Regions from separate parts of the Streptomyces sp. NPDC037273 genome, predicted to be linked through region 1. Evidence: predicted binding sites of a transcription regulator. Region 1 holds the regulator's gene; each other region holds the start of a gene.
The links. Region 1 encodes HrcA, which represses chaperone genes, less so after heat shock. Its sites were predicted from a motif close to TTNGCACTCNGNNNNNCNGAGTGCNAA; they were not measured.

Region 1 (4,020 bases):
GCGGCAGACGCCGGTTTTCCAGTCCTGGCCGCGGGGGACGGCGGGCCAGGCGGGGATACCGAGGGAGGAGGGCTTCACGGCCTCCCAGATGTCGATGTAGGGGTGACCGACGACGAGGACGTGCGGGGAGGTCACCTGGGCGGCGATGCGGGATTCCTTGGAGCCGGGGACGAGGTGGTCGACGAGGACGCCGAGGCGGGCGTCGGCGGCGGGGGCGAAGTCGGCGACGATCGACGGGAGGTCGTCGACGCCCTCCAGGTACTCGACGACGACGCCCTCGATGCGGAGGTCGTCGCCCCAGACGCGCTCGACAAGTTCGGCGTCGTGGCGGCCCTCGACGTAGATGCGGCCGGCGCGGGCCACGCGGGCGCGGGCACCGGGTACGGCGATCGAGCCGGAGGCCGTACGGGTGGGGCGGACGGGGGCGCCCGCGGCCGGCCGGACGAGGGTGACGACCCTGCCCTCCAGGAGGAAGCCGCGCGGCTCAAGCGGGAAGACCCGGTGCTTGCCGAAGCGGTCCTCCAGGGTCACGGTGCCCGCCTCGCAGCGGATCACCGCGCCGCAGAAGCCCGTCGTGACCTCCTCGACGACGAGGTCGGGGTCCGCCGGGACCTCCGGGACGGGCTTCGGCTTCTTCCAAGAAGGCGTCAGGTCCGGGTCGTAGCTGCGCATTTGGGCGACGCTACGACACCTGGAAGCGCCGTGCCAGTTCATCGCGCTGTGCCCGGACGAACGTGGCGTCCACGACCGCGCCGTGGCCCGGCACGTACGCCGCCTCCTCGCCGCCCAGGGAGAGGAGACGGTCCAGGGCGTCGGGCCAGCGGGAGGGGATGGCGTCGGGGCCGGCCTGGGGCTCGCCGGACTCCTCGACGAGGTCGCCGCAGAAGACGACCTCGCGGGAGCCGGGGACGCAGACGGCGAGGTCGTGGCCGGTGTGCCCCGGGCCGACGTTGGCGAGGAGGACCTGGCGTCGGCCCAGGTCGAGGGTCCATTCGCCGGAGACGACGTGGCGGGGGGCGACGAGGACGTCCGCGGCCTCCGCGGCGGCCGTGGCGTCGAGGCCCTGGCCCACCGCGTCCTCGCGGAGCGCCTCGCGTTCGCGCGGCAGGGAGAGGAGCTCGTCCGAGCCGACGGCGCCGAAGACCTCGGCGCCGGCGAAGACGGCCGTGCCGAAGACGTGGTCGAAGTGGGGGTGGCCGAGTGCGATGTGCGTCACCTTGCGGCCGCCCGTGAGCCGCGCCACCTGTTCGCGGAGCTCCGCTCCCTCGGTGAGCGAGGACCCCGTGTCGTACATCAGGATCCCCCGCTCGCCCACGACGAGGCCCACCGTGGCGTCCCAGCCCGGGAGTCGGCGCCGGCCGACTCCGTCCGCGAGACGCTCCCAGCCGTACGCTTCCCAATCGATGTCCATGGGGCGACGCTAACCGTCGGGCGGCCCTCCTCCTTGCCAGGAGCGTTGCCCGCCGCCGTACACTAGCCGGGGGATTGCTGGCACTCAGACAGGGTGAGTGCCAAAAGCGGAGCAACCGGAACGACGACAGCTGGAGGTGCGCACGATGCTCAGCGAACGCAGACTCGAGGTGCTGCGCGCCATCGTCCAGGACTACGTCGGGACGGAGGAGCCCGTCGGCTCCAAGGCGCTCACCGAGCGGCACAAGCTCGGAGTCTCGCCCGCCACCGTGCGCAACGACATGGCGGTCCTGGAGGAGGAGGGGTACATCGCCCAGCCTCACACCAGTGCCGGGCGCATCCCGACCGACAAGGGCTACCGCCTCTTCGTCGACCGGCTCGCCGGCGTCAAGCCGCTGTCGACGCCCGAGCGGCGCGCCATCCACAACTTCCTCGACGGCGCGGTGGACCTGGACGACGTCGTCGGCCGTACGGTCCGGCTGCTCGCCCAGCTGACCCGTCAGGTCGCCGTCGTCCAGTACCCCTCGCTGACCCGTTCGACCGTCCGGCACGTGGAGCTGCTCTCGCTGGCCCCGGCCCGCCTGATGCTCGTCCTCATCACGGACACCGGCCGGGTCGAGCAGCGGGTCGTGGACTGTCCCGCGCCCTTCGGCGAGGCCTCGCTGGCCGACCTGCGGGCCCGGCTCAACAGCCGGGTCGTCGGCCGCCGGTTCGCCGACGTGCCGCAGCTGGTGCAGGACCTCCCCGAGTCCTTCGAGGAGATCGAGGACCGCGCCACGGTCTCCACCGTGCTCGCGACCCTCCTCGAAACGCTCGTGGAGGAGCACGAGGAGCGGCTGATGATCGGCGGCACCGCCAATCTCACCCGCTTCGGACACGACTTCCCCCTGATGATCAGGCCCGTCCTGGAAGCCCTGGAGGAGCAGGTCGTGCTCCTCAAGCTGCTCGGCGAGGCCAAGGAATCGGGCATGACCGTACGGATCGGGCACGAGAACGCCCACGAGGGGCTGAGCTCCACGTCCGTCGTCTCGGTCGGCTACGGTTCGGGCGGCGAGGCAGTCGCCAAACTCGGCGTGGTCGGACCGACCCGCATGGACTACCCCGGAACGATGGGAGCGGTACGCGCAGTGGCACGTTACGTCGGACAGATCCTGGCGGAGTCGTAAGTGGCCACGGACTACTACGCCGTGCTCGGCGTGCGCCGCGACGCGTCCCAGGACGAGATCAAGAAGGCTTTCCGGAGGCTCGCCCGCGAGCTGCACCCGGACGTCAATCCCGATCCGAAGACGCAGGAACGCTTCAAGGAGATCAACGCCGCCTACGAGGTCCTCTCGGACCCGCAGAAGAAGCAGGTCTACGACCTGGGCGGCGACCCGCTCTCGGCCTCCGGCGGAGGCGGCGCGGGCGGCTTCGGAGCCGGTGGCTTCGGCAACTTCTCCGACATCATGGACGCCTTCTTCGGTACGGCTTCGCAGCGCGGTCCGCGCTCGCGGACCCGCCGCGGCCAGGACGCCATGATCCGCCTGGAGATCGACCTCAACGAGGCCGCCTTCGGCACCACCAAGGACATCCAGGTCGACACGGCCGTCGTCTGCACGACCTGCTCCGGCGAGGGCGCCGCGCCCGGCACCTCCGCGCAGACCTGCGACATGTGCCGAGGCCGCGGTGAGGTCTCCCAGGTCACCCGGTCCTTCCTCGGCCAGGTCATGACCTCCCGGCCCTGCCCCCAGTGCCAGGGCTTCGGCACCGTCGTCCCGACCCCGTGCCCCGAGTGCGCGGGCGACGGCCGGGTCCGCTCCCGCCGCACGCTCACGGTCAAGATCCCGGCCGGTGTCGACAACGGCACCCGCATCCAGCTCGCGGGCGAGGGCGAGGTCGGCCCCGGCGGCGGCCCCGCCGGCGACCTGTACGTCGAGATCCACGAGATCCCGCACGACACCTTCCAGCGGCGCGGCGACGACCTGCACTGCACGGTCACCATCCCGATGACGGCAGCCGCGCTCGGCACCAAGGTGCAGCTGCAGACCCTCGACGGCCTCGAGGAGATCGACATCCGTCCGGGCACGCAGTCCGGCCAGTCGATCCCGCTCCACGGCCGCGGCGTCACGCACCTGCGCGGCAACGGCCGGGGCGACCTCGTCGTCCACGTCGAGGTCCAGACCCCCGGCAAGCTCGACGCCGAGCAGGAGCGCCTGCTCCGCGAGCTCGCCAAGCTCCGCGGCGAGGAACGGCCCACCGGCCAGTTCCAGCCCGGACAGCAGGGGTTGTTCTCGCGCCTGAAGGATGCGTTCAACGGGCGGTAGGGCTTGGTCGTGAGGAGGGGCGGTGCCGGTGGGCACCCCCCCTCCTCGTTTTCGGAACGGATCGTTCCGGGACCTGACGTACGGATTCGGCCGGGAAGCAGGGGCATGACACGATGCCCATATGTCCACCACCGCACTGAACGATCTCTCTCGGTTTCCGATCGTGCAGGCCCCCATGGCGGGTGGAGCCTCCGGCCCGGGGCTGGTCGGGGCCGTCTGCGAGGCCGGGGGGCTGGGCTTCCTGGCGGGCGGCTACAAGACGGCCGGCGGGATGTACCAGGAGATCAAGCAGGTGCGCGGGCTGACC
Region 2 (4,020 bases), on a different contig from region 1:
AGCTTCTCGAAGACGTTCGACGCCTGGAGCAGGGCGACGCCACCGCCGGCGACGATGCCCTCCTCGACGGCCGCCTTCGCGTTGCGAACGGCGTCCTCGATGCGGTGCTTGCGCTCCTTGAGCTCGACCTCGGTCGCGGCACCGGCCTTGATGACGGCCACGCCGCCGGCCAGCTTCGCGAGGCGCTCCTGGAGCTTCTCGCGGTCGTAGTCCGAGTCGGAGTTCTCGATCTCGGCGCGGATCTGGTTCACGCGACCGGCGACCTGCTCGCTGTCACCGGCACCGTCGACGATGGTGGTCTCGTCCTTGGTGATGACGACCTTGCGGGCGCGGCCCAGCAGGTCGAGGCCCGCGTTCTCCAGCTTGAGGCCGACCTCCTCGGAGATGACCGTGCCGCCGGTGAGGATGGCGATGTCGTTCAGCATGGCCTTGCGACGGTCGCCGAAGCCCGGGGCCTTGACCGCGACGGACTTGAAGGTGCCGCGGATCTTGTTGACGACCAGGGTCGACAGGGCCTCGCCCTCGACGTCCTCGGCGATGATCAGCAGCGGCTTGCCCGACTGCATGACCTTCTCCAGGAGCGGAAGGAGGTCCTTCACGGAGGAGATCTTGGAGTTGACGATCAGGAGGTAGGGGTCGTCGAGCGACGCCTCCATGCGCTCCATGTCGGTGGCGAAGTACGCCGAGATGTAGCCCTTGTCGAAGCGCATACCCTCGGTGAGCTCCAGCTCCAGACCGAAGGTCTGGGACTCCTCGACGGTGATGACGCCTTCCTTGCCGACCTTGTCCATCGCCTCGGCGATGAGCTCGCCGATCTGGGTGTCGGCGGCGGAGATGGAGGCCGTGGAAGCGATCTGCTCCTTGGTCTCGACATCCTTTGCCTGCTCGAGCAGGGCGCCGGAGACGGCCTCGACGGCCTTCTCGATACCGCGCTTGAGGGCCATCGGGTTGGCACCGGCGGCCACGTTGCGCAGGCCCTCGCGGACGAGCGCCTGGGCGAGGACGGTGGCGGTGGTCGTACCGTCGCCGGCGACGTCGTCCGTCTTCTTGGCGACTTCCTTGACCAGCTCGGCGCCGATCTTCTCGTACGGGTCCTCGAGCTCGATCTCCTTGGCGATGGAGACACCATCGTTGGTGATCGTGGGGGCGCCCCACTTCTTCTCGAGGACGACGTTGCGGCCCTTGGGGCCGAGGGTGACCTTGACGGCGTCAGCGAGCTGGTTCATGCCGCGCTCGAGACCGCGCCGGGCCTCCTCGTCGAACGCGATGATCTTGGCCATGTGAAGTGGTCCTCCCGGACATGGGGTGGATAACGCTCCAGGACCGCGCCGATGCCCGCGACGGACGGCCTGCGTGCCCGGCGGTTCCTTGCCCCACCTGGCCGCGGGCCTCATCTGCCCGATCCTCGTAAGCACTCTCACCTTCCGAGTGCTAACGCCAATGATTAGCACTCGCCCTAGGAGAGTGCAAGCGACTCTCGGGTTTCGGGCACCTCCACGCCAAGCCCGCCGAACCCCTGGTGAACCTTCCGGGAACGCGCGAGGGGTCCGCATCCCCTCAGGGATGCGGACCCCTCGACGGCGTTGCGTCGGTGGCCGATCGCGCCGCGCTCAGACGGCGAGCTTGACCATGTCCGCCTGCGGACCCTTCTGGCCCTGCGAGATCTCGAACTCGACTCGCTGTCCCTCTTCGAGGCTGCGGTAGCCATCCATCTGGATCGCGCTGTAGTGGACGAAAACATCCGCACCACCGTCGACCGCGATGAAGCCGTAGCCCTTCTCCGCGTTGAACCACTTGACGGTGCCCTGAGCCATGCCTAACTCCCCTATTACTGGCCCTTGCGCGGGACCGCACTTCGCGGACCCGGGTCAGACCCTGCGCCGGAACGCGTCGACCGCCGCTGAATGTATCTGCCCAACTGCCCTCTGCAACAGGTCATTCGAGCGAGAATTCTCGGCGCGACGGAAAGGGGAATTGGGGAGAATCCCCTGGATGACGGGGCAAGTCGGGCCCGGCAAAAGGCGCACAACGTACACAACGCGCAGGCACTTTGGCTGCTTCTTGTCGCGCGAAGACGCTTTCTCATATGCGTCCGGCATGAGCAGCGGAGGGGACTTCCCCAACTCTACCCCGCTCAACCATGCAGAATTGCCCCTTCCGCTTATAGGCGCGGAAGGGGCAATTCGAGAAAGACGGGACGCGATAGGCGTCAGCAGCCGCCGGCGACGGCCGGGATGATCGAGACGCCCGCGCCGGCCGGGGTGGCCGTCTCCAGACCCTGCTCGAAGCGCACGTCGTCGTCGTTCACGTAGACGTTGACGAAGCGGCGCAGCTTGCCCTGGTCGTCCAGGACGCGGGCGGCGATGCCCGTGTGGTTCTTCTCCAGGTCGGCGATGACCTCGGCGAGGGTCGCGCCCTCGGCCTGGACCTCGGACTGACCGCCCGTGTAGGTGCGGAGGATGGTGGGGATGCGGACGTTCACGGCCATGTCGTCGAAACCTTTCGGGGAACCGGGGGAGCGGGCGGGTGTCAGAGCGCCAGGCCGGCGTCGCGGAAGGCGTCGAGGCTCGGGCGGATGGTGACGGTCGCACCGGAGGTGTCGGCCACCGCGTCGAGGGTCTTGAGCCCGTCACCGGTGTTGAGGACGACGGTGGTGAGGTTCGGGTCGATGACACCGGCCTCGACGAGCTTGCGCGTGACGCCGACGGTCACGCCGCCCGCGGTCTCGGCGAAGATGCCCTCGGTCCGCGCGAGCAGCTTGATGGCGTCCACCACCTGCTCGTCGTTCACGTCCTCCACGGCGCCGCCGGTGCGGCGGGCGATGTCGAGGACGTAGGGGCCGTCCGCCGGGTTGCCGATGGCGAGCGACTTGGCGATCGTGTTCGGCTTCTGCGGGCGGACCACGTCGTGGCCGGCCTTGAAGGCGGCGGAGACCGGGGAGCAGCCCTCGGCCTGGGCGCCGAAGATCTTGTACGGCTTGTCCTCGACGAGGCCCAGCTTGATGAGCTCCTGGAGACCCTTGTCGATCTTCGTGAGCTGGGAGCCGGAGGCGATCGGGATGACGAGCTGGTCGGGGATGACCCAGCCGAGCTGCTCGCAGATCTCGTACGCCAGCGTCTTGGAGCCCTCGCCGTAGTACGGGCGGAGGTTGACGTTCACGAAGCCCCAGCCCTCGCCGAGCGGGTCGCCGATGAGCTCCGAGCAGAAGCGGTTGACGTCGTCGTAGTTGCCCTCGATGGCGACCAGGTCGCCGCCGTAGACGCCGGCCATGACGACCTTGCCCTGCTCCAGGTCGTGCGGGATGAAGACGCAGGAGCGGAAGCCGGCGCGGGCGGCGGCGGCGCCGACGGCGCCGGCCAGGTTGCCGGTGGAGGAGCAGGAGAGGGTGGTGAAGCCGAAGGCGCGGGCTGCTTCGAGGGCCTGCGCGACGACCCGGTCCTTGAAGGAGTGGGTCGGGTTGCCGGAGTCGTCCTTGACGAAGAGCTTGCCGGGGGCGACGCCGAGCTCGCGGGCGAGGTTGTCGGCCTTGACGAGCGGGGTCCAGCCGGGGTTCAGGTTCGGCTTCTCGGCGACGTCGGCCGGGACGGGCAGCAGCGGGGCGTAGCGCCAGATGTTGGCGGGTCCTGCCTCGATCCGCTTGCGCAGCGCCTCGGGGTCACCGGCGGGAAGGTCGTACGCGACTTCGAGCGGTCCGAAACAGAGTTCGCAGGCGAAGATCGGGCCGAGCGGGAAGACTTCACCGCATTCGCGACAGGAAAGCCCGGACGCGGGACCGAGGTCGACGGTGGTGGCGGAAGCGACGGTCTGTACAGCCATGGAGGCGAGGCCCTTTCTCCTCATCTTTCCCATGACGAATTTTTCGTCATGAGACGGATTTGGCACCTTCCCTAGCCGGGAGCCTCGCTGGAGGACGAGTAACCGACTGGAGGGTTGCCGGGGCTTCAACGGGCCGTTTCCCTCTGCCCCTCTGGATGAGCGGTATTCGATTGTGAAGTGCGGTGGACTTTCGTTCCTGCACTC
Region 3 (4,020 bases), on a different contig from region 1:
GAGAACAGCCGAGGCCCGGTGCTCCCGCGACGGGAGCACCGGGCCTCGGTGATCAGCTACTCAGAGCCTCAGTGGGAGTGGCCGTGACCGTGGCCGTGGCCGTGGCCGTGGTCCGCCGGCTCCTCTTCCTTCTTCTCCACCACGAGGGTCTCGGTGGTGAGGAGGAGGGAGGCGATCGAGGCGGCGTTCTCCAGGGCGGAGCGCGTCACCTTCACCGGGTCGATGACGCCGGCCTTGACCAGGTCGCCGTACTCGCCGGTGGCGGCGTTGAAGCCCTGGCCCTTGTCGAGCTCCGCCACCTTGGAGGTGATGACGTAGCCCTCGAGGCCGGCGTTCTCGGCGATCCAGCGCAGCGGCTCGACGGCGGCGCGGCGGACGACCGCGACACCCGTGGCCTCGTCGCCGGTCTTGTCGAGGTTGCCCTCGAGGACCTTGACGGCGTGGACGAGCGCGGAGCCACCACCGGAGACGATGCCCTCCTCGACCGCGGCGCGGGTCGCGGAGATGGCGTCCTCCAGACGGTGCTTCTTCTCCTTGAGCTCGACCTCGGTCGCGGCGCCGACCTTGATCACGCAGACGCCGCCGGCGAGCTTCGCGAGGCGCTCCTGGAGCTTCTCGCGGTCCCAGTCGGAGTCCGTGGACTCGATCTCGGCCTTGATCTGGCCGACGCGACCGGCGATGTCCTCGGCGTTGCCGCCACCGTCGACGATGGTGGTGGAGTCCTTGGTGATGGTCACGCGGCGGGCGGTGCCCAGCACGTCGAGACCGGCCTGGTCGAGCTTGAGGCCGACCTCCTCGGCGATGACCGTGGCACCGGTGAGGGTGGCCATGTCGCCGAGCATCGCCTTGCGGCGGTCACCGAAGCCGGGGGCCTTGACGGCCACGGCGTTGAAGGTGCCACGGATCTTGTTGACGACGAGGGTGGAGAGCGCCTCGCCCTCGACGTCCTCGGCGATGATCAGGAGCGGCTTGCTGGCGCCGGCCTGGATGACCTTCTCCAGGATGGGCAGCAGGTCCTGGATCGAGGAGATCTTGCCCTGGTTGATCAGGATGTACGGGTCGTCGAGGACGGCCTCCATACGCTCCTGGTCGGTGACCATGTACGGGGACAGGTAGCCCTTGTCGAAGGCCATGCCCTCGGTGAAGTCGAGCTCCAGGCCGAAGGTGTTGGACTCCTCGACGGTGATGACACCGTCCTTGCCGACCTTGTCCATCGCCTCGGCGATGAGCTCGCCGACCTGCTGGTCCTGCGCGGAGAGCGCGGCGACGGCGGCGATGTCGGACTTGTCCTCGATCGGGCGCGCGGTGGCGAGCAGCTCGTCGGAGACGGCCTTGACGGCGGCGTCGATGCCCTTCTTCAGGGCGGCCGGGGAGGCGCCGGCGGCGACGTTGCGCAGACCCTCGCGGACCAGGGCCTGGGCGAGCACGGTGGCGGTGGTGGTGCCGTCACCCGCGATGTCGTTGGTCTTGGTCGCCACCTCCTTCACCAGCTGGGCGCCGAGGTTCTCGTACGGGTCCTCGATCTCGACCTCGCGGGCGATCGTGACACCGTCGTTGGTGATGGTGGGCGCGCCGAACTTCTTGTCGATGACGACGTTGCGGCCCTTGGGGCCGATCGTCACCTTCACGGTGTCGGCAAGCTTGTTGACGCCGCGCTCAAGGGCGCGACGGGCGTCCTCGTCGAACTTCAGGATCTTCGCCATGGGAGCGATTCAGCCCTCTCGGATGTCGAAAAACTGGTGAAACCGAACTGCGCCCCGGACGCCCGGTGCGGGGTCAGGGGCGCAGCTCGAAGCATCTGCTTCAGGTACTTCGGTACTTCGGAGAATTACTTCTCGACGATCGCGAGCACGTCGCGAGCCGAGAGGACGAGGTACTCCTCGCCGTTGTACTTCACCTCGGTGCCGCCGTACTTGCTGTACAGCACGATGTCGCCGGTCTGGACGTCGAGCGGCAGACGCTCGCCGTTCTCGAAGCGGCCCGGGCCCACGGCCAGGACGACGCCCTCCTGGGGCTTCTCCTTGGCGGTGTCCGGAATGACCAGGCCAGAGGCGGTGGTCTGCTCGGCGTCGAGCGGCTGGACCACAATGCGGTCCTCGAGCGGCTTGATGGCAACCTTGGAGCTGGTGGTCGTCACGATCCGACCTCCCCCTTCGGAGATCTCACGGGGCTAACTGTCTGAGGTGGCGACCAGGTGGATCCGTCGTCGCGGGTGCCGGACCTGCCTGTCGCGCTTGGCACTCTCCAGTGGGGAGTGCCAGAGCCGAGACTATGACCGCGATTAGCACTCGGTCAAGCGGAGTGCCAATTCCTCGCTCCGTGGCGTGACGGGGAGCGCGCCGGAGGCCGTGCCGGAGCCCGCGCCGGGAAGCGCCTCGGGAGGGGCGCCGGGCGCCTTCGCGTCCCCGCAGTCCCCGGCCCGGACCTCCGCGCCCGCCTCCGCCCGTGCCTCCGCCCCCGCCTCCGGCGCCGCCGGCCGCGGGCTCACCCGTTCCGCGGCCTTGCGGCCGAGCCGTTCGATCGGGTCGACGGAGGAGGCGCAGGCCGGCAGGGCGAGGAGCGCGCCGGTCACGGCCAGAGCGGCGGCCAGGCGCCGTGACCGCGTTCTCACACGTAGTCCTCGAGCTTCGCGACGGCGTACCCCTTCGACGTGATCACGTTCATCACCCGGCGGATCATGTCCGGCATCGTGCCCTTCCAGTCCTCCTTGCCGCGGAAATGGGTGAGGACGATGTCGCCGGGGTGGAGGTCCCGGTCCCATTCGCGCCACTCCATGTGGTCGGGGAAGGCTTCGGAGGCCCAGAGCGGGACGGCCTTGACGCCGCAGGACTTGGCGGCGCGCAGGGTGTCCTCGTTGTAGTTGCCGTAGGGCGGGCGGAAGAGCGGGGGCCGTTTGCCGAAGCGCTTCTCGATGACGTCCTGCATGCCGCAGATCTCGCGCTTCTGCTGCCCGTAGGAGAGTCCGGGCAGGTAGCGGTGGTTGAGGGTGTGGTTGTGCAGGGAGACGCCGGTCTTCTGCGACTTCTGCATCCTGGCGAAGTAGCCGTAGTCGTCCTTGACGACGTAGTCGCTCAGGAAGGCGCTGAAGGGGAGCTTCAGGTCGCGCATCATCCGCAGCAGGTCGGGGTCCTTCTCGGCGCCGTCGTCGATGGTGAGGAAGACGATCTTCTGCTTGGTGGGCACGGTGGTGAAGACGGGCGGGAGGCCCTCGCCGTCGGTCTCGAAGCCCTTGCGGGTGGTGATCTTCGGCTTGACGGCGGGCGGGGCGGGCGCTTCGAGCGGGGTCTTGGCGAGGCCCCACTTCTTGGCGGCGAGCACGCGGGCGGCGCGTTCCTTGCGGACGCGGTCGAGGTAGGCGTTGAGTGCGCCGGAGGCGCCCCGGGCTTCCTGGGCCTGCTGTCCGGCGGCGGGTCCGTGGGCGCCGCCGTCCGGTCCGGCGGCGCCGGAACAGGCGGTGGCGGTGGCCGCGAGGGCGGCGACGAGGAGGGCGGCCCCGAGGGTCCGGTGGGTGGGGGGCGCGCCGATCACCATAGATTCTTCCTTTTGTCGTACTGGCTGCATGGCGCCGCATCCTGTCAGCGCGGAAGCGCCATCCGGGCCACGACACCGCCGTGCCGCGCCACCGTCCCCCGGGCGGCCCACAGCGGCGCAGGGCCCACAATGGGACGGGTGACCGACCTCGCCTCCTTCGCCTCCCTGCTCACCCCCGAAGGGCAGGCCCTCCTCGCCGCCCTGCGCGACTACGACCCCGCCCGGGAGCTTGCGGTCGCCTCCCGGCTGCGCCGCGACCACCCCGCCGAGCTCGTGACGGCCGCCATCGGCCAGGCCCGGCTGCGGCAGCGCGCGGTGGCGAAGTTCGGCGCCGAGGACGCGTACCGGATGTACTTCACGCCCAACGGCGTCGAGCAGTCGACCCGTGCCTCGGTCGGCGCCTACCGGGCCCGCCGGATGAAGGAGCTCGGCGTCGGCAGCGTCGCGGACCTCTGCTCCGGGATCGGCGGCGACGCCATCGCCCTCGCC

Region 2: the regulator HrcA is predicted to act here: its motif matches at 1,445-1,471, upstream of groL (chaperonin GroEL).
Region 3: the regulator HrcA is predicted to act here: its motif matches at 2,235-2,261, upstream of groES (co-chaperone GroES).

What each region holds. Positions count from the first base shown of each region.
Region 1 covers NZ_JBVJVO010000007.1:146,854-150,873, reverse strand. The annotation lists gene ACZ7G1_RS20370 (DUF3097 domain-containing protein) at 1-672, opposite strand, end outside; gene ACZ7G1_RS20365 (MBL fold metallo-hydrolase) at 683-1,411, opposite strand; gene hrcA (heat-inducible transcriptional repressor HrcA) at 1,557-2,576, shown strand; gene dnaJ (molecular chaperone DnaJ) at 2,577-3,713, shown strand; gene ACZ7G1_RS20350 (nitronate monooxygenase) at 3,835-4,020, shown strand, end outside.
Region 2 covers NZ_JBVJVO010000014.1:144,685-148,704, reverse strand. The annotation lists gene groL (chaperonin GroEL) at 1-1,280, opposite strand, end outside; gene ACZ7G1_RS30430 (cold-shock protein) at 1,611-1,814, opposite strand; gene ACZ7G1_RS30425 (MoaD/ThiS family protein) at 2,210-2,488, opposite strand; gene thrC (threonine synthase) at 2,530-3,840, opposite strand; SAM riboswitch class I at 3,834-3,978, opposite strand.
Region 3 covers NZ_JBVJVO010000012.1:83,866-87,885, forward strand. The annotation lists gene groL (chaperonin GroEL) at 69-1,703, opposite strand; gene groES (co-chaperone GroES) at 1,829-2,137, opposite strand; gene ACZ7G1_RS27910 (hypothetical protein) at 2,282-2,611, opposite strand; gene ACZ7G1_RS27915 (polysaccharide deacetylase family protein) at 2,608-3,531, opposite strand; gene ACZ7G1_RS27920 (THUMP-like domain-containing protein) at 3,661-4,020, shown strand, end outside.